DNA from 4 places in the Vreelandella arctica genome. Region 2 is predicted to be linked to each of the others. Evidence: predicted binding sites of a transcription regulator. Region 2 holds the regulator's gene; each other region holds the start of a gene.

Region 1 (4,214 bases), on a different contig from region 2:
AGCGGGGATTTCACGGTAGAGTTCATTTAAGTCGACACCCGACCAAAAAGACTCCTCAAACTGGTTGTACTCTTGCTTGGCACGACGCATTGCAATACTACGCTGGAAAATCACCACCCAAGAGAGGATCGACCCCACCAACAGTAGCAACATAACCAGCTGCACCACGGTGCTGGCATTCATTATTAAGTGGGGAATGGACATGGTGTTATCGTTCACAGGTGCCCTCATCAATCTATTAGGGTCGGTATTGCCGACGCAGTGAATGACCTCTTGGTTAAGAGGCCCGGATCAAACTATTAAGCGATTCTGGCCATGCTTTAGGTCGCATACGCTCGACGCTCAAGCAGGCTATCTCGACTGTCGCTGAGCAGAGGAGTTCCTCATTACGCCAAACTTGCTGTTCAAATGTCATTCGACAGCGACCAATGTCGGTGACATGAGTACTAATCTCCAGCATGTCATCGAGGCAAGCCGGTTTCGCATAGTGACAGGCCAAGCGGTATACCACTAGCTGCGTGCCTTCGTCTAGCAGCGTTTGCTGATTTAGGTCCAATTGGCGTAGCCATTCGCTACGCGCCCGTTCCATAAACTTCAAGTAGTTAACGTAGTAGACAATGCCGCCTGCGTCAGTATCTTCCATATAAACACGCAGCGGCAGGCGATAACTATCGTTAGCCAAATCACTCACGGACGGCGCTCCCCTTCCATGTCGGTCGCCTGCTCGTGGGGCACACGTTCAAAGTGCAGCCACGCTTGGCGGGTCACGACACGCCCGCGTGGTGTACGCATCATTAGGCCCTGTTGAATCAGATAGGGCTCAATCACATCTTCAATGGTGTCACGTTCTTCACTGATAGCAGCGGCGAGCGAGTCAATGCCCACCGGCCCGCCGTCAAATTTGTCGATCATGGCCAGCAGTAACCGTCGATCCATATGATCCAGGCCGTGGTGGTCCACATTGAGCATATTGAGGGCAGCATCGGCTATGGCGACATCGACCACACCGTTGCCTTTCATTTCAGCGTAATCACGCACACGGCGTAATAGCCGATTAGCGATTCGTGGCGTACCGCGGGAACGGCGGGCGATTTCAATCGCGCCGTCGTGGCTAGTTTCAACCCCCAACAGGCGCGCCGAGCGCGAAACAATTTCAGTTAGCTCTTCAAGATTATAAAACTCAAGCCGCTGAACGATGCCAAACCGGTCGCGCAGTGGAGAGGTCAATAAACCTGCCCGCGTCGTCGCCCCCACCAGGGTAAAGCGGGGCAAATCCAGCTTGATAGAGCGCGCAGCCGGACCCTCGCCAATCATGATATCCAGCTGAAAATCTTCCATGGCCGGGTATAGCACTTCTTCGACCACCGGCGAAAGACGATGAATTTCATCGATAAAAAGCACATCGCCAGGCTCAAGATTGGTCAGCATGGCAGCGAGATCCCCCGCCCGCTCCAACACCGGGCCAGAGGTCGACTTCATTCCGACCCCCATCTCGGTGGCAATAATATGCGCAAGTGTCGTTTTACCTAACCCAGGCGGGCCAAATACCAACGTGTGGTCCAGGCTCTCTTCACGCAGCCGTGCGGCGCCAATAAAGATTTCCAACTGCTCGCGGACACGCGGCTGGCCAATATAGTCATCCAGTCGCTTAGGGCGAATTGCGTAATCAATGCGCCCCTCCCCCTGTTCGGGCTCAGCGGCGATCAGCCGATCGTGTTCTAGCATAAGTGCTCTTCTTAATAACGATTACAAAATGACAGCGTCGAATTGACGTTTGCTAATGCGAGCTCGCTTAGCCGCTCATGCGTTGGGTGAGCGCGGCTTTAATCAGTGCTTCGGTGGACTGATTAGGGTCAATGTCGGCGAGCATTTTCGATGCCTCAGTCAGCTTGTACCCCAAGCTGACTAAGGCGGCTTCTGCATCGGCAAGGCTATCACGGGCGGATGCTCGGCCATTAGCGGCCTCTAGAGGCAGTAGTGCGTTACTGCCATCTTCCCACTCGGGGAAGCGGTCACGCATTTCGATAATCAGCCGCTCGGCGGTTTTCTTGCCCACCCCCGGCAGTGTTGTCAACGCCTTGCTGTCATCATCACGCACACAGCGCATAAAGGCGTCTTCATCCATACCTGATAAAATCGCTAACGCCAGCTTGGGCCCCACCCCATTGACTTTGATCAGCGCGCGGAAAAGCGCTCGTTCATGCTCTCTACCAAACCCATATAGCAAATGAGCATCGTCACGAATTGTTAGATGAGTAAATAATGAAACGCTTTCACCGACGGCAGGCAGTGCTACCAGCGTATTCATCGAGGTTTCCAGCTCATAGCCTACACCATGAACGTCGATAACAATCCAGGGAGGTTGCTTTGCCAGTAACTGGCCACTTAGACGTCCAATCATAAAGTCGCTCGCACAGGTGTTGAAATAATAAAACAAGAGGGTGAAAACAGACGTTTACTATAAAGCGACTCTGTACAGGTGACCAGTAGTTCAGCCACACGCAGAGTAACCGTTACAGCCGCCAGCGGCCTGTGGAGCGACGACGGGCCCGCGTTGGCGCGGCGGGTAGGCCATGGCTGCTAAAGACAGAACCACTAAAGGCATGCGTTAACGCAATCGCTAATGCATCCGCGGCATCAGCCTGGGGAGTAGCAGAAAGCTGCAGAATAGCGGTCACCATATGCTGGACTTGCTCTTTGTCCGCGCCGCCCTGGCCTGTCACCGCCTGTTTAATCTGCCGCGCGGCGTACTCGGCAAGGCTCAATCCATGATTGGCCATGCAGACAAGCGCCGCCCCCCGCGCTTGGCCCAGCTTGAGCGCCGAATCAGGGTTTTTGGCCATAAAGACACGCTCAATAGCCACTTGGTTGGGCCGATGCAAACCGACGACTTCGCTAAGACCGGCATAAATCTGTGCCAGTCGTTGTTCTAGCGCCCCTTCCGCCGTGCGAATACAACCACTTGCCACGTAGCAGGGCTTCACACCGACCACGTCGATTACCCCATACCCTGTCACGCGTGACCCTGGGTCAATACCCAGGATACGGACAGGATTAGCAGGCTTTTTCTCATCCATGTCGTCGACACTCGTTGGGGCTTTATACAAAAACACCGACGCCGGAGCGTCGGTGTTAGGCACTTAACCAACCACGTTATTCGGTGGCTGTTTCCGGCTTGGCCTTCTGGCGTAGACGGATGTTTAAATCTTTTAACTGTTCAGGACTGACTTCGCCTGGGGCATTCGTCATTAAGCAAGCAGCGCTTTGGGTTTTCGGGAAGGCGATGACTTCACGAATAGTCTTAGCACCCACCATCAGCATGACGAGGCGGTCCAAACCAAAGGCTAAGCCACCATGGGGCGGCGCGCCGTACTGAAGCGCATCCAGCAAGAAGCCGAATTTTTCTTGAGCTTCTACTTCACCAATGCCGAGGATCTCGAAAACGGTGCTCTGCATGGTTTGGTCGTGGATACGAATAGAGCCGCCGCCCAATTCGGTACCGTTGAGCACCATATCGTAAGCGCGCGAAAGTGCGCTCGCTGGGTCGGCCTTTAGCTCTTCCGGGCTGCAAGAAGGCGCGGTAAAGGGGTGGTGAAGCGGGCTGAGGCGGCCATTGTCGTCAGCTTCAAACATCGGGAAGTCGACTACCCACAGCGGTGCCCATTCCTGAGTGTAGAGCTCAAGGTCAGCGCCCAGTTTGACGCGCAGCGCGCCAATGGCTTCGTTGACGATACGGGTTTTATCTGCACCAAAGAAGATGATATCGCCATCTTCAGCGCCTACCCGATCGAGCAACTCTTCAACGATATTTTCCATGAACTTAACGATCGGCGACTGCAGACCCTCAAGTCCTTTAGCGCGCTCGTTGACCTTGATCCACGCCAAGCCCTTGGCACCGTAGATGCCGACAAACTTGGTGTATTCGTCGATCTCTTTACGCGACAGCTTAGCGCCACCGGGTACTTTCAGCGCCGCTACACGACCATCATCCGCGCTGGCCGGGCCAGAGAAAACTTTGAAATCGACTTGCTGCATCAGATCGTCGACATCAGTCAATTCAAGCGGGATGCGCAGATCCGGCTTATCAGAGCCAAAGCGATCCATTGCTTCCTGCCAAGTCATGCGCGGAAATTCAGGTAGTTCGGCTTTTAACACGTCCTGGAATAGCTGACGAATCATGGATTCAGTAATGCCCATGATATCGCTCTCTTCCA
Region 2 (4,214 bases):
CGGGCGGTCATCCACCGGCAGCGCAACGTGAGAGTCTGCCGCAACTCCGCCGTGACCGGGGAAGTGCTTCCCGACAGCGGCCATACCAGCCTCATGGAGCCCTTGAATAAAGGCGCTGCCGAGCTGCGCCACATGCTGGGGATCGCGGCTAAAACTTCGGTCTCCAATAACACTTGAGATGCCGCTTTCGACATCCAGTACCGGAGCAAAGCTAAGATCCAAACCGCAGGCGGCCATTTCCATGCCCAATAGCCAGCCAGCATCTTTTGCGAGCGCAAGACCATCATCGGGGTTGGCGCTATAACACTCACCAATGCGAGCCATGGCAGGAAGACGCGTCATCCCTTCTTTAATACGCTGAACGCGGCCACCCTCTTGATCAACGGCAAGCAATAAGTCCGCACGCACACGTCGAATATCGCTGCAGAGCTGGCGTACTTGGTAGCCGTTCTGGACATTGCGGGCAAACAGAATAACGCCCCCTACCACCGGTTCTAGCAGCAAGCGCTTTTCTGCGGCCGTTAATTTCGGGCCTTCAAGGTCGAGCATGACCGGGCCTAACGGTTGAGTCATCGTGATAGGTCCATTAAAAAAGAGGCGGTGATTCTAGACGATCGTCTAGCGGTGTCAAAACAGATTAGTCAAACGACTGACGACCGCCGTGCAACCAAACGGGGGTACCTGGTAACGCTAACGAAAAGATATAGAGCAAATCACTATTGCGTAAACGAATACAGCCGTGGGATGCAGCAACGCCCATGGGCTGATCAGGGGGCGTACCATGAAGATAAATATAGCGACGCTGTGAATCGACCTGACCACCACGGTTCACGCCTTTTTCTAGTCCGCATAGCCACAGGATGCGGGTCAAAATCCAATCCCGCTTCGGATATGCTTCAGCTAGCGCAGGAGAAAATGCCTCCCCCGTCCAGCGACGACCCCGAAATACCGCATTATCAGGCATCCCGTTGCCGATCGCGGCTCTTATATAGTGCCAACCATGGGGTGTTTTGCCACTGCCGTTGTGCTCACCAACGCCCGCGAGGCCAGACGATATCTCACACTCATGCAGCACCTTCGGCCCTCGCCAACAGCGTAGCTGCTGCTGTGTGGTATCGATTTCCAACCAGATGTCCTCTACAGGGGGAAGCTCAGCGAGCTTGGGCGTTCGCATATTTTCCTTCTTCAAGTGCTGGGGGCAACGGTGCATTCATGGCAGCCACCACTACTGGGCGCAACCGCCTAACCAAATCCCGCACGGTGACCTGCTCTTGATAATCCTTTTCAGCGATATCGCGCAGTGCATCAAGGCCTGAAAGCGTAAAAATCACCGTACCAAGCATAAAGTGTAGCCGCCAAAAGCGTTCCGCGTCAGGCAAGTCGGGCGTGGCTTGACGCACTAACTCGGTGAAACGGGTAAACACATCACCATACTCTTGCTGAATATGACGCCTAAGATGCCCCTGCGCTTGGCTATAGGCAAGGCCCAGCAAGCGCATAAACACCTTTAAACTGTTGCGCTCAGCAGGCACTGCCAGCACGGTGGTCGCCATGGTTTCGAGTAGCGTTTCCAACGGAATAACGCGCCCTGCATGCTGGGCTTCAAGTTCATCAAGCGCAGTATGAAAACGCTGGGTGAACGGGTCCAGATAGCGTGAAAACACGGCCTGAATTAAGGCTTTTTTGGAACCAAAATGGTAATTCACCGCCGCTAAATTGACGCGCGCTTTGCTAGTGATGTTGCGCAGCGATGTTTCAGCAAAACCTCGCTCAGCAAACAGCACTTCAGCGGTGTCGAGTATTCGAGTTACCGTATCAGATTGAGCCATGCCGCTCTCCGGGGAAACGAGTGTTTAAAACATAGCAAAATACTATGCCATATCGCTGGTGGGCTCAACGCTTGATTTTCTGATGAAATATGGCTGTCTATATGAGTAGAAGCTTAGTTTAAAACGATTAGGAAAAATTCGGGGGCCTTTCTAGAGAGGGGGTTGACAAGACATGTACTGGACAGAGGAACATACTGTATACTTAACCACTTATCGATTAAGTCGACTTTTAATTTGTTACTGTCTATTCACTATTTTTGGAGTCTGGTATGTCGCGTCCGCTAACCGCTCGCCAACAGCACGTATTTGATTTTATTGTTAAGACCATGGGCGAATTTGGCTACCCTCCGACCCGTGCTGAAATTGCGAAAGCACTGGGGTTCCGCTCACCTAACGCCGCGGAAGAGCACCTGCGCGCGCTCGAGCGTAAAGGCGCTATTCGCATTATTCGCAATACTTCACGCGGTATTCGCCTACCCAATCAAGAGCCCCAGGAGTTAGTAGACAGCACCGCAAGTGCGTTGCCAGCTGCCAATATTGAAGCCTCGCCTGCTGGGCTGCCTGTGATTGGCGAAGTAGCCGCCGGGAGCCCTATCCTAGCGGCTGAGCATATTGACCGTTACTGCCCTCTGCCAGCCGAGTACTTCACTCCTAAAGCCGATTATCTGCTGCGTGTGCGGGGCCTTTCGATGAAGGATATTGGTATTTTAGAAGGTGATTTATTGGCAGTTCACCGTACCGAGCGGGTGCGCGATGGCCAGATTGTCGTTGCGCGCCTGGATGATGAAGTAACCGTTAAGCGCTTCAAACGCCAGGGCCACCAAGTAACGCTATTTGCGGAAAATGCAGACTTTGCGCCCATTGAAATCGACCTGCGTTCACAGTCACTCGATATCGAAGGTGTCGGCGTTGGCGTTATTCGTGGCGGTAATGGCCAGGCACTGGGCTAACCACCGTCGCTACTGCATGTCGATATAGCGGTGGTCATTAAAGGTGGCCACCCAATTAGGATGATAGACCAGCAGAATACTCAGCAGCATCCCGGTAATAAACGCCTCTGAAGGCATTAGTAGAGGTAAGAAGCGAGCATACTCCTGGGCAAGATAGATAGCGTTAGGGTCTGTACCTGCCACGATGATCAGCAGCACGGCAGCCAGCCCTGCCCCTAATGTTGCCAACGCCGCCCCAAAAAATCCGCAGGCAAATAGAAACACCATCAGGTTATCCGGCAGGCGGCGATCTACCAGCCGCCACACTGTGCCAATAATGGCAGCCGGAACAATGCCCGTTACCAGTACATTCGCCCCCAGTAGCGTCCACTCATTGCGGCCGATAATTACCATTGCCACATTAATGAGTATATTGCTGATCAGCGCTAATGGCGCTTTAAACACGAGTGTCATCAATACCGTAAAGACGAGATGCAGCGTTAGCCAGTCGACCGCCTGAGCGCGTAGCTGCCACATCAGCGCCACTGCCAGCGTTGCGCCTAACCAACGGTGCTGAAGAGCAGTGTCTTCCAGTAGCACTTGCCAGGGCCGCCGCCAAAGAGCCCACACCACTACGCCTAACGAGAGTAGCGAGGTGAATATCAGCGCCCAGGGCGCCAGTACACTTTGTGCGAACGACATAGCGGCTTCTCACATTATCGAGCGTTAGCTAAACACCACGGTCTTGTTGCCATGCACTAAAACCCGATCCTCAAGATGCCAGCGTAAACCGCGTGCGAGAACGGCTTTTTCAACATCACGCCCAAAGCGGACTAGATCGGTTGGGGTATGGCAGTGGCTAACGCGATGAATATCCTGTTCGATAATCGGGCCCGCGTCGAGTTCCTCGGTAACATAGTGGCAGGTGGCGCCAATCAGCTTCACTCCGCGCTGATATGCCTGGTGGTAGGGCTTAGCCCCAGCGAAAGAGGGTAAAAAACTGTGATGAATATTAATCACCCGCCCTGCATAGCGTGCGCACAGGTCAGGCGGCAGAATTTGCATATAACGCGCCAGCACGACGCAATCAGCACGTGCACTATCGATTTCTGCTTGCACCTTGGCAAATGACACTTGCTTGTTATCGGGGTCGACTGGCACATAGTGATAAGGAATGCCGTACCATTCGGTCAATGAACGCATATCGTCATGGTTGGAAATGACGCCAACAATATCGCAATCCAACTCACCCGCCTGCCAGCGATAAAGCAAATCTACCAAGCAGTGTGACTCTCTAGAGACCATCAATACCACCCGGCGGCGCTGCTGTGTATCCACCAATGACCACTGCATATCGAATTCGATTGCCACCGGCTCGAACGCTGCACGTAGCGCTTCTACCGACATCCCCACTGAATCCGCCAAGATTTCGTAACGCATAAAAAAACAGCCCGTT
Region 3 (4,214 bases), on a different contig from region 2:
ACGATTTCTGCGGTCGCGCCCGAAATGCCCACATCCACTTCGTCAAATACTAAGCTAGGCACCGTTGAGTGCGTCGCCGCGACCACTTGAATCGCCAGGCTAATCCGCGACAATTCGCCGCCGGAGGCGACTTTCGTTAGTGGCCGCGCAGGCTGACCGGGGTTAGCGCTGATCAAAAATTGCACACGATCAAGGCCTTCAGGAGAGGGCGCCTCTTTCGCGGTGACCTCTACTTCAAAGCGGGCCTTACCCATGGCTAAAAAGCCCAGCTGTTGCTGCACTTCTTTGCCCAAACGAAGCGCGGCTTTTTGACGGCTCTCGCTGAGTTTTTTCGCTTCCTGGTGATAGCTTTCGCGTAGCTCCACTACTTGTGCACTCAGTGCCTCAAGATCATTCCCTCCCTCTTCTAACTGCGCGACTTCTCGCTGTAGGTCAGCATGCAGGGCGCATAGCTCGTCGGGGGCAACGTGGTGCTTGCGAGCAATTCGATGTACGTCGGTCATGCGCTCTTCCACCCAAGCCAGCCGCTCAGGGTCGAGCTCGGTGGTGCTGGCGAGACGATTGAGCTCGCTGGAAGCCTCTTCCACTTGAATACGGGCATCGCTCAGCATGGCGAGCGTATTGGCCAGCGTGCCTTTGTCGCTACCCGGCAGCGCGCTTAAATGGGCGGAAGCCTGGTTGAGTAGCGAGAGCGCGCCACCTTCATCGCTGGCGCAACAGTCAGCGGCAAACTGTGTCTCACGCAGCGTCTCCTCAGCATGCGCGAGCGTGTGCTGCTCTTCTTCCAGGGTGGCCAGTTCACCTTCTGCTAAACCGAGCTGATCCAGCTCTTCTACCTGATAACGCAGTAGCTGCCGTTTGGCTTCTACTTCGCTGCCTTCTTCGCTTAGCTTTTTCAGCTGCCGACGCGCATGGCGCCACTCGCGAAACGTAATGGCCAGTTGAGCGGTTGCGTCGTTTAGGCTCGCGTAGTCATCGAGTAAGGCAAGGTGGGTCTCCTCACGCATTAAGGCGTGATGGGCGTGCTGACCATGAATCTGGATTAACTGCTCGCCCAGTGATTTCAGGTCTGAAATAGTTGCGGGGTGGCCGTTAATCCACGCTTTGGAGCGGCCGTTGGCGGTCACCACGCGGCGCAGCAAGCACTCCTCAGCAGGGAGTTCCCGCGCCGTTAGCCACTCGACGGCGGCGGGCAGGTGCTGAATGTCGAAACGCGCGGAGAGATCCGTACGCTCGCGGCCATGTCGCACGCTTCCGGCGTCGGCGCGCTCGCCCAGGCAGAGCCCAAGGGCACCTAACAGGATCGATTTGCCCGCGCCAGTTTCCCCGGTAATCGCGGTCATGCCGCCGGTTAGGTCGAGCTCTAGATGGTCAACAATAGCGAAATCTTGAATGGCTAGCTGAGTAAGCATGGCGCCTCCTGAGGCGGTACAGCACAGAAGCTGGATACTTATCCAATAGTTGTTGATTTATACAGTAGTTAATAACTCACTTCAATGCACCTCTTGAGATGGAATTTATGGCCCCCATATAGCGTGCATGATCAGTTAAGGCTAGTAACTAACGGCTTACTTCTTTGCGCGCAGCCCGCGTGGCAGCGCCCTACTTAATAGGAGCACAACATGGCGAAAGAACCGCAAACACCGATGGATGACGAGCTGGCCCGCCACGAGCAAGAAGCGGATGGCGCCGAACAAGCGGAAGAGCAGGCCGCCGAAGAGCGCTTGATGGAAGGCGAGCTGGAAGGATTGATCAATGACGAAGAGTCGTTTGAAGGCAGTGTCGATAATCCTGAAGCAGAAATGCTGGCCGCTCAGGTAGGCGAGCTCGAGCAGAGCTTGGCCGAGGCCAAGGATCAAGCCCTGCGCGCCGCTGCGGAAGCGCAAAACGTGCGTCGCCGTGCTGAGCAAGAAGCCGAGAAAGCGCGCAAGTTTGCCCTAGAGAAGTTCGTTAAAGAACTGCTGCCGGTCGTTGATAGCTTGGAGAAAGCGCTTGAGACCATGGAAGAGGGAGCCTCGGAGATCCACCGCGAAGGCGTTTCCATGACCTTGAAAATGCAATTGGATGTACTCAACAAGTTCGGCGTGGAAAGCATTGAGCCCCACGGCGAGCCTTTCGACCCTCAAGTGCATGAAGCCATGACCATGGTGCCTAACCCGGATCTTGATCCCAACACCGTGATGGACGTTATGCAAAAAGGCTATTTACTCAATGGACGCTTGGTGCGCCCGGCCATGGTCGTAGTGAGCCAAAAAGCCAATTAAGCAAATGGCTGCGTAGGGTAAGAAAGCAGGGTGTGAAAAAAAGCCCTTGAAAAGTCAGCGGCGGCCCCCAAATAAAGGGCAACCCCGCGGGGAAACCCGCAGACAAGCTTTAAAAGCTAAATTTCAGTTTTGTAACAACCGAATTCGAGGTTATTGCTATGGGACGTATAATTGGTATCGACCTGGGCACCACTAACTCTTGTGTGGCCGTGCTCGATGGTGACAGCGCTAAAGTTATTGAAAACGCCGAAGGCGGCCGTACAACGCCTTCTATCATCGCTTATACAGACGATGGCGAAACGCTGGTCGGTCAGGCGGCTAAACGCCAAGCGGTGACTAACCCAGAAAACACGCTGTACGCCATCAAGCGCCTTATTGGCCGTCGCTTTAAAGACGACGTTGTCCAAAAAGATATCAAAATGGTGCCGTACAAGATCACCGAAGCAGATAACGGTGATGCCTGGGTTGAAGTAAAAGGCAAAAAAATGGCACCGCCGCAGGTTAGCGCGGAAGTGTTGAAGAAAATGAAGAAGACCGCCGAAGACTACTTGGGCGAAACGGTCACTGAAGCGGTTATTACCGTGCCGGCCTACTTCAACGACAGCCAGCGTCAGGCGACCAAAGATGCCGGCCGCATCGCCGGTCTAGACGTTAAGCGCATTATTAACGAGCCGACCGCTGCCGCACTGGCCTACGGTATGGACAAATCGCGCGGCGACAAAACCATCGCGGTCTATGACCTGGGTGGCGGTACTTTCGATATCTCGATCATCGAAATTGCCGATGTTGACGGCGAAACCCAGTTTGAAGTGTTGGCCACCAACGGTGACACCTTCCTGGGCGGCGAAGATTTCGACTTGGCGCTGATCAACTACCTGGTTGACCAGTTCAAGGCTGACAGCGGTATTGACCTGTCTGGCGACAATCTGGCCATGCAGCGTCTGAAAGAAGCCGCTGAGAAAGCCAAAATTGAGCTTTCCAGCGCTCAGCAGACTGACGTGAACCTGCCTTACATCACCGCCGACAACACTGGCCCGAAACACCTTAACGTTAAGGTGACACGCGCCAAGCTGGAGTCGCTGGTAGAAGATCTGGTTCAGCGTTCACTCGAGCCGTGCAAAATGGCACTGAAAGATGCTGGCTTGTCTGCGTCTGAAATCGACGAAGTGATCCTGGTCGGTGGCCAGACACGTATGCCGATGGTGCAGAAGAAAGCCGCTGACTTCTTCGGTAAAGAAGCACGCAAAGACGTTAACCCGGACGAAGCGGTTGCCGTTGGTGCCGCGATTCAGGGCGGCGTACTCGGTGGCGACGTTAAAGACGTGCTGCTGCTCGACGTTACTCCGCTAACTCTGGGTATCGAAACCCTGGGTGGCGTGATGACGCCGCTGATCGAAAAGAACACCACCATCCCGACCAAGAAGACACAAACCTTCTCAACGGCGGATGACAACCAGACGGCCGTAACCATTCACGCCGTACAGGGTGAGCGTAAGCAAGTGTCGCAGAATAAGTCGCTGGGTCGTTTTGATCTTGCTGACATTCCGCCTGCACCGCGCGGTGTACCGCAGATCGAAGTCGCCTTCGACTTGGATGCCAACGGCATTCTGAACGTATCGGCGAAAGACAAGGCCACTGGTAAAGAGCAGTCGATTGTCATCAAGGCGTCTAGCGGCCTGTCCGAGGAAGAAGTCGAGCAGATGGTGCGCGATGCCGAAGCTCACGCCGAAGAAGATAAGAAGTTCGAAGAGCTGGTGCAGCTGCGTAACCAAGCTGACGGCATGATTCACGCCACACGCAAAACGTTGGAAGAAGCAGGCGACAAAGCGACTGACGACGAGAAGCAGGCGATTGAAACGGCCATCAGCGAGCTGGAAGAAGCGGTTAAAAGCGACGATGTCGATAACATTCAGAAGAAACTGGATGCATTGACTGAAGCCTCTGGCCAGC
Region 4 (4,214 bases), on a different contig from region 2:
GAGTGACCAGGGCGTCACGCAGACGCGCCAAATCCCGTGGCCGGGCGCTGTACAGCGCGACCCGGGCCAGAATGCGCTCCACATCGCCCACATCGCTCAACGTCTCGCGCAGCGACATGTAGGCGGCATCTAGGCTTAGCAACGCCACGCCTGCATGGCGGTTTTGGACAATCTCTCGTTGGCGCAGCGGACGATTCAGCCAGCGTTTGAGTAGCCGCGAGCCCATGGCGGTGGTGCAGGTGTCCAGCACGCTCGCCAGGGTGTTGTCGCTATTGCCACCCAGGTTAATGTCGATTTCCAGATTACGTCGGCTGGCGGCGTCGATCACTACTGCATCGTCGCGATTCTCAACGCTAATCGCGGTCACGTGGGGCAAGCGCGAGCGCTGAGTGTCGCGGGCGTAATCAATCAGCACCCCGGCGGCAATCAGTGCAGTGGTCAAGTGCGCGCAGCCAAAGCCGCGTAAATCCTGCACTTCAAACTGATCGCACAGGCTGCGGGTGGCGCTCTCCAAATCAAACAGCCACTCGCCCTGGCGACGCAGGCTGCGCTTTTGCGACCAGGCATCGGGTAGCGTCAGGCTTTCGGGCACCAGCAACTCAGCAGGGGAGAGGCGAGTAAGCTCGGCGAGCATTTCGGCTTCGCTCTCCACTTCCAATACATTGAAGCGGCCGCTAGAGAGTTCTAGCCAGGCAAGGCCCCAGCTATCTTTACCGGGGGAGACCGATACCAGTACGTTGTCGCGGCGGGCATCGAGCAGCGCTTCATCGTGGAGCGTGCCGGGGGTAACGATACGTACTACTTGGCGGTCAACGGGCCCTTTGCTGGTCGCGGGGTCGCCTATCTGTTCGCAGATCGCTACCGATTCACCGCCAGCGACCAGACGCGCCAAATAGCCTTCAGCGCTATGGTAAGGTACACCCGCCATCGGGATCGGCTTCCCCCCCGACTGGCCGCGCTGGGTAAGGGTAATGTCCAGCAGTGCGGCGGCGCGCTTGGCGTCGTCGAAAAACAGCTCGTAAAAATCCCCCATTCGGTAAAACAGCAGAACCTCGGGGTGTTCGCGTTTGATCTTTAAATACTGCGTGATCATTGGCGTGTTAGGGGGAATGGCCTGTGACATGGGCGTCCTGATTGAGCAATTTCTTTGAGAAAGCTAAACACAGTATTCTACGCTGAACAGACGACTCACTTGAAGGAGCGACCATAGTGCCCAGCGTATCTAGCCTGAAAAATCTTGATTTGACGCTGCTAGCTCAGCGGCTAGGGCGGCTTTGTCAGCAGTTGAAGGTGGAAGTGACCGCCGCTGAATCCTGCACGGGCGGTGGTATTGCCAGTGCGATTACCAGCACGGGGGGTAGCTCTGCTTACTTTACAACGGGCTATGTGACCTATGCGAACGCGGCTAAGACCCGCCTGCTCGGCGTGCCAGACGCTATACTGGCAGAACACGGGGCGGTGAGCGAAGAAGTAGTGAAAGCGATGGTGCAAGGCGCCTGCCGGGATAGCGGTGCGGGCTTGGGCGTTGCCGTTAGTGGGGTGGCCGGGCCGGATGGTGGTAGTGCTGAAAAGCCGGTGGGTACCGTTTGGCTCGCCTGGGGTGATACCGCTGAGCAGCAAGCCGAGTGTTTCCACTTCCCTGGGGATCGCCAAGCAGTGCGCGAGCAGGCAGTGCGGCAGGCGCTGGCAGGGCTGGTGGCACGCCTGGATGCGCGGGTGAAGGCAGGCAAGCAGGGGTAGGGGTAGGAAAATAGTTAAGAGAAAGCGTGATCAAGGATTTGTTTACGGCACAATCTTTGGCATACTACTGGGTAATTATACAGCTTGTTATGAGGAATCTCTGAATGGCTCAGGATGACAACCGCACAAAAGCGCTAAACGCTGCACTCACCCAAATCGACCGTCAGTTCGGCAAGGGCACCGTCATGCGTCTAGGTGACGCACCGCGTGTGGTCATGCCGTCGGTTTCCACGGGTTCGTTGGGTCTGGATATCGCACTTGGCATCGGCGGGCTGCCGTTTGGCCGCGTAGCTGAAATTTTTGGTCCGGAGTCCTCGGGTAAGACAACGCTGACCCTTTCGGTGATTGCGCAAGCGCAAAAGCAAGGCAAAGTGTGTGCGTTCGTGGATGCCGAGCACGCTCTGGATCCAAGCTATGCCGAAAAGCTAGGCGTCAACCTGGATGATCTACTGATTTCCCAGCCGGACACTGGCGAGCAGGCGTTAGAAATTACCGATATGCTGGTGCGTTCCGGCGGTGTTGACGTGATTGTTATCGACTCTGTCGCTGCGTTGACCCCGCGCGCTGAAATCGAAGGCGAAATGGGCGATACCCATGTTGGCCTACAGGCACGTTTGATGTCTCAGGCGCTACGTAAAATTACCGGTAATATCAAAAACGCCAACTGCCTGGTGATCTTCATCAACCAGATCCGCATGAAGATCGGCGTGATGTTTGGTTCACCCGAAACCACCACCGGCGGTAACGCGCTTAAGTTCTACGCCAGTGTGCGTCTGGATATTCGCCGCACCGGCTCGGTGAAAGTAGGCGATGAAGTCACCGGTAACGAAACCCGCGTGAAAGTAGTCAAAAACAAGGTGGCACCGCCATTCCGCCAAGCTGAATTCCAGATTCTTTACGGCAAGGGTATCTACCACGCTGGCGAGGTTATTGACCTGGGCGTGCAGTGCAATCTGGTCGATAAAGCCGGTGCTTGGTACAGCTATAAAGGCAAGAAAATCGGCCAGGGTAAAGCAAACTCCGCGCTTTATCTGGAAGAGCACCCAGACATTATGCTCGAAATCGAAACGCAGATTCGTGAGCAGCTCTTGGCCAAGCCTGATCCTAAAAAGGAGAAGGAAGGTGCCCCTGCCGAAGCAGCGGCTGAAGTGGATGCCAACGATGACGATCTGCTCTAAGTCTTTTCTAACCGAGACAATCTAATGGCCTTTATGTCTCAGCGCGATGCCACTCCCCGTGACATCGCGATTGGCTTACTGGCTCGGCGCGAATACTCTCGCGCCGAACTAGCCCAGCGCTTAAAGAAAAAAGCCTTCGACGATACCGCTATTGACGAGTGTTTAGACGCTCTGGCCGAACAGGGCTTGCAATCTGATGCGCGTTTTGCAGCTAGTTTCGTACGCTCGCGCATTCTGCGCGGCCAGGGTGTTATTCGTATTAAAGGTGAATTGCGCCAACGCGGCGTCGACCAGGAAACCCTTAACGCTGCTTTTGAAGAGGTGGAGGAGGGGGAGCAGATTGACTGGTTCGAGCTAGCCCGGGAAACACTGACGCGGCGCTTTGATAGCCCCGGCGAAACACCTAAAGAGCGCGCTCGACGCGAGCGCTTTCTGGCTAGTCGTGGCTTCGATTTTGAGCAAATCCGCTATGCGCTTTCCTGTCTGTAATACATTTTCTCTATCTCTGTAATACTTTTCCCCTGCCTATAAAACGCCTGCTCTTACTTTTCTAATAGCGCTCTCATACGCTTTTCTAGCTATTTGTTTGCCTCTCTGCCACTAAGTGCGGCTTTAGTCGTTTGACAACTGCGCTATAATGGCCTCTTTGCGACCCCTGAGGGTAGCGTCGACAGCGCCCTGGGACACCACGCTTTCTTGTTACGGATACCCTATGAAAAGCGCAGAAATTAGACAGGCCTTTCTCACCTTCTTTGAAGAGCAGGGGCATACGATTGTACCCACCAGCTCTTTAGTGCCGGGCAATGACCCGACGCTGCTGTTTACCAATGCCGGCATGGTGCCTTTCAAAGATGTATTTCTGGGTCGCGACCCACGCCCCTACGTGCGTGCAACATCTGCGCAGCGCTGCGTACGCGCAGGCGGTAAGCATAATGATTTAGACAATGTCGGCTATACCGCACGTCACCACACGTTTTTTGAAATGCTGGGTAACTTCAGTTTTGGCGACTACTTCAAGCACGACGCCATACGCTTTGCCTGGGTATTTCTGACCGAAACGCTGGGTCTGCCTAAAGAGAAACTGTGGGTAACGGTACATGTTAGCGATGACGAAGCTGAACGTATCTGGAAAGACGAGATCGGTATTGACCCCGAGCGCTTTTCCAAATTAGACGAAGATAACTTCTGGCAGATGGGCGACACCGGTCCTTGTGGCCCGAGTTCGGAAATCTTTTTTGACCACGGTCCAGAGGTATGGGGCGGCCCTCCCGGTAGCCCGGAAGAAGATGGCGACCG

What was found. The regulator LexA, encoded in region 2, represses DNA repair genes until DNA is damaged. The targets are predictions, from matches to a motif close to TACTGTNTANNTANACAGTA.
Region 1: the regulator LexA is predicted to act here: its motif matches at 2,470-2,489, upstream of ruvA (Holliday junction branch migration protein RuvA).
Region 3: the regulator LexA is predicted to act here: its motif matches at 1,460-1,479, upstream of recN (DNA repair protein RecN).
Region 4: the regulator LexA is predicted to act here: its motif matches at 1,806-1,825, upstream of recA (recombinase RecA).

The regions. Positions count from the first base shown of each region.
Region 1 covers NZ_JBANSN010000004.1:64,050-68,263, forward strand. The annotation lists gene tolQ (protein TolQ) at 1-219, opposite strand, end outside; gene ybgC (tol-pal system-associated acyl-CoA thioesterase) at 278-691, opposite strand; gene ruvB (Holliday junction branch migration DNA helicase RuvB) at 688-1,725, opposite strand; gene ruvA (Holliday junction branch migration protein RuvA) at 1,793-2,401, opposite strand; gene ruvC (crossover junction endodeoxyribonuclease RuvC) at 2,514-3,077, opposite strand; gene aspS (aspartate--tRNA ligase) at 3,154-4,214, opposite strand, start outside.
Region 2 covers NZ_JBANSN010000032.1:5,151-9,364, reverse strand. The annotation lists gene nagZ (beta-N-acetylhexosaminidase) at 1-573, opposite strand, end outside; gene V8L70_RS19250 (L,D-transpeptidase) at 638-1,174, opposite strand; gene V8L70_RS19245 (TetR/AcrR family transcriptional regulator) at 1,152-1,829, opposite strand; gene lexA (transcriptional repressor LexA) at 2,099-2,779, shown strand; gene V8L70_RS19235 (energy-coupling factor ABC transporter permease) at 2,789-3,460, opposite strand; gene purU (formyltetrahydrofolate deformylase) at 3,485-4,214, opposite strand, start outside.
Region 3 covers NZ_JBANSN010000006.1:55,467-59,680, reverse strand. The annotation lists gene recN (DNA repair protein RecN) at 1-1,412, opposite strand, end outside; gene grpE (nucleotide exchange factor GrpE) at 1,623-2,264, shown strand; gene dnaK (molecular chaperone DnaK) at 2,423-4,214, shown strand, end outside.
Region 4 covers NZ_JBANSN010000022.1:53,810-58,023, forward strand. The annotation lists gene mutS (DNA mismatch repair protein MutS) at 1-1,123, opposite strand, end outside; gene V8L70_RS16870 (CinA family protein) at 1,207-1,740, shown strand; gene recA (recombinase RecA) at 1,845-2,918, shown strand; gene V8L70_RS16880 (regulatory protein RecX) at 2,943-3,407, shown strand; gene alaS (alanine--tRNA ligase) at 3,631-4,214, shown strand, end outside.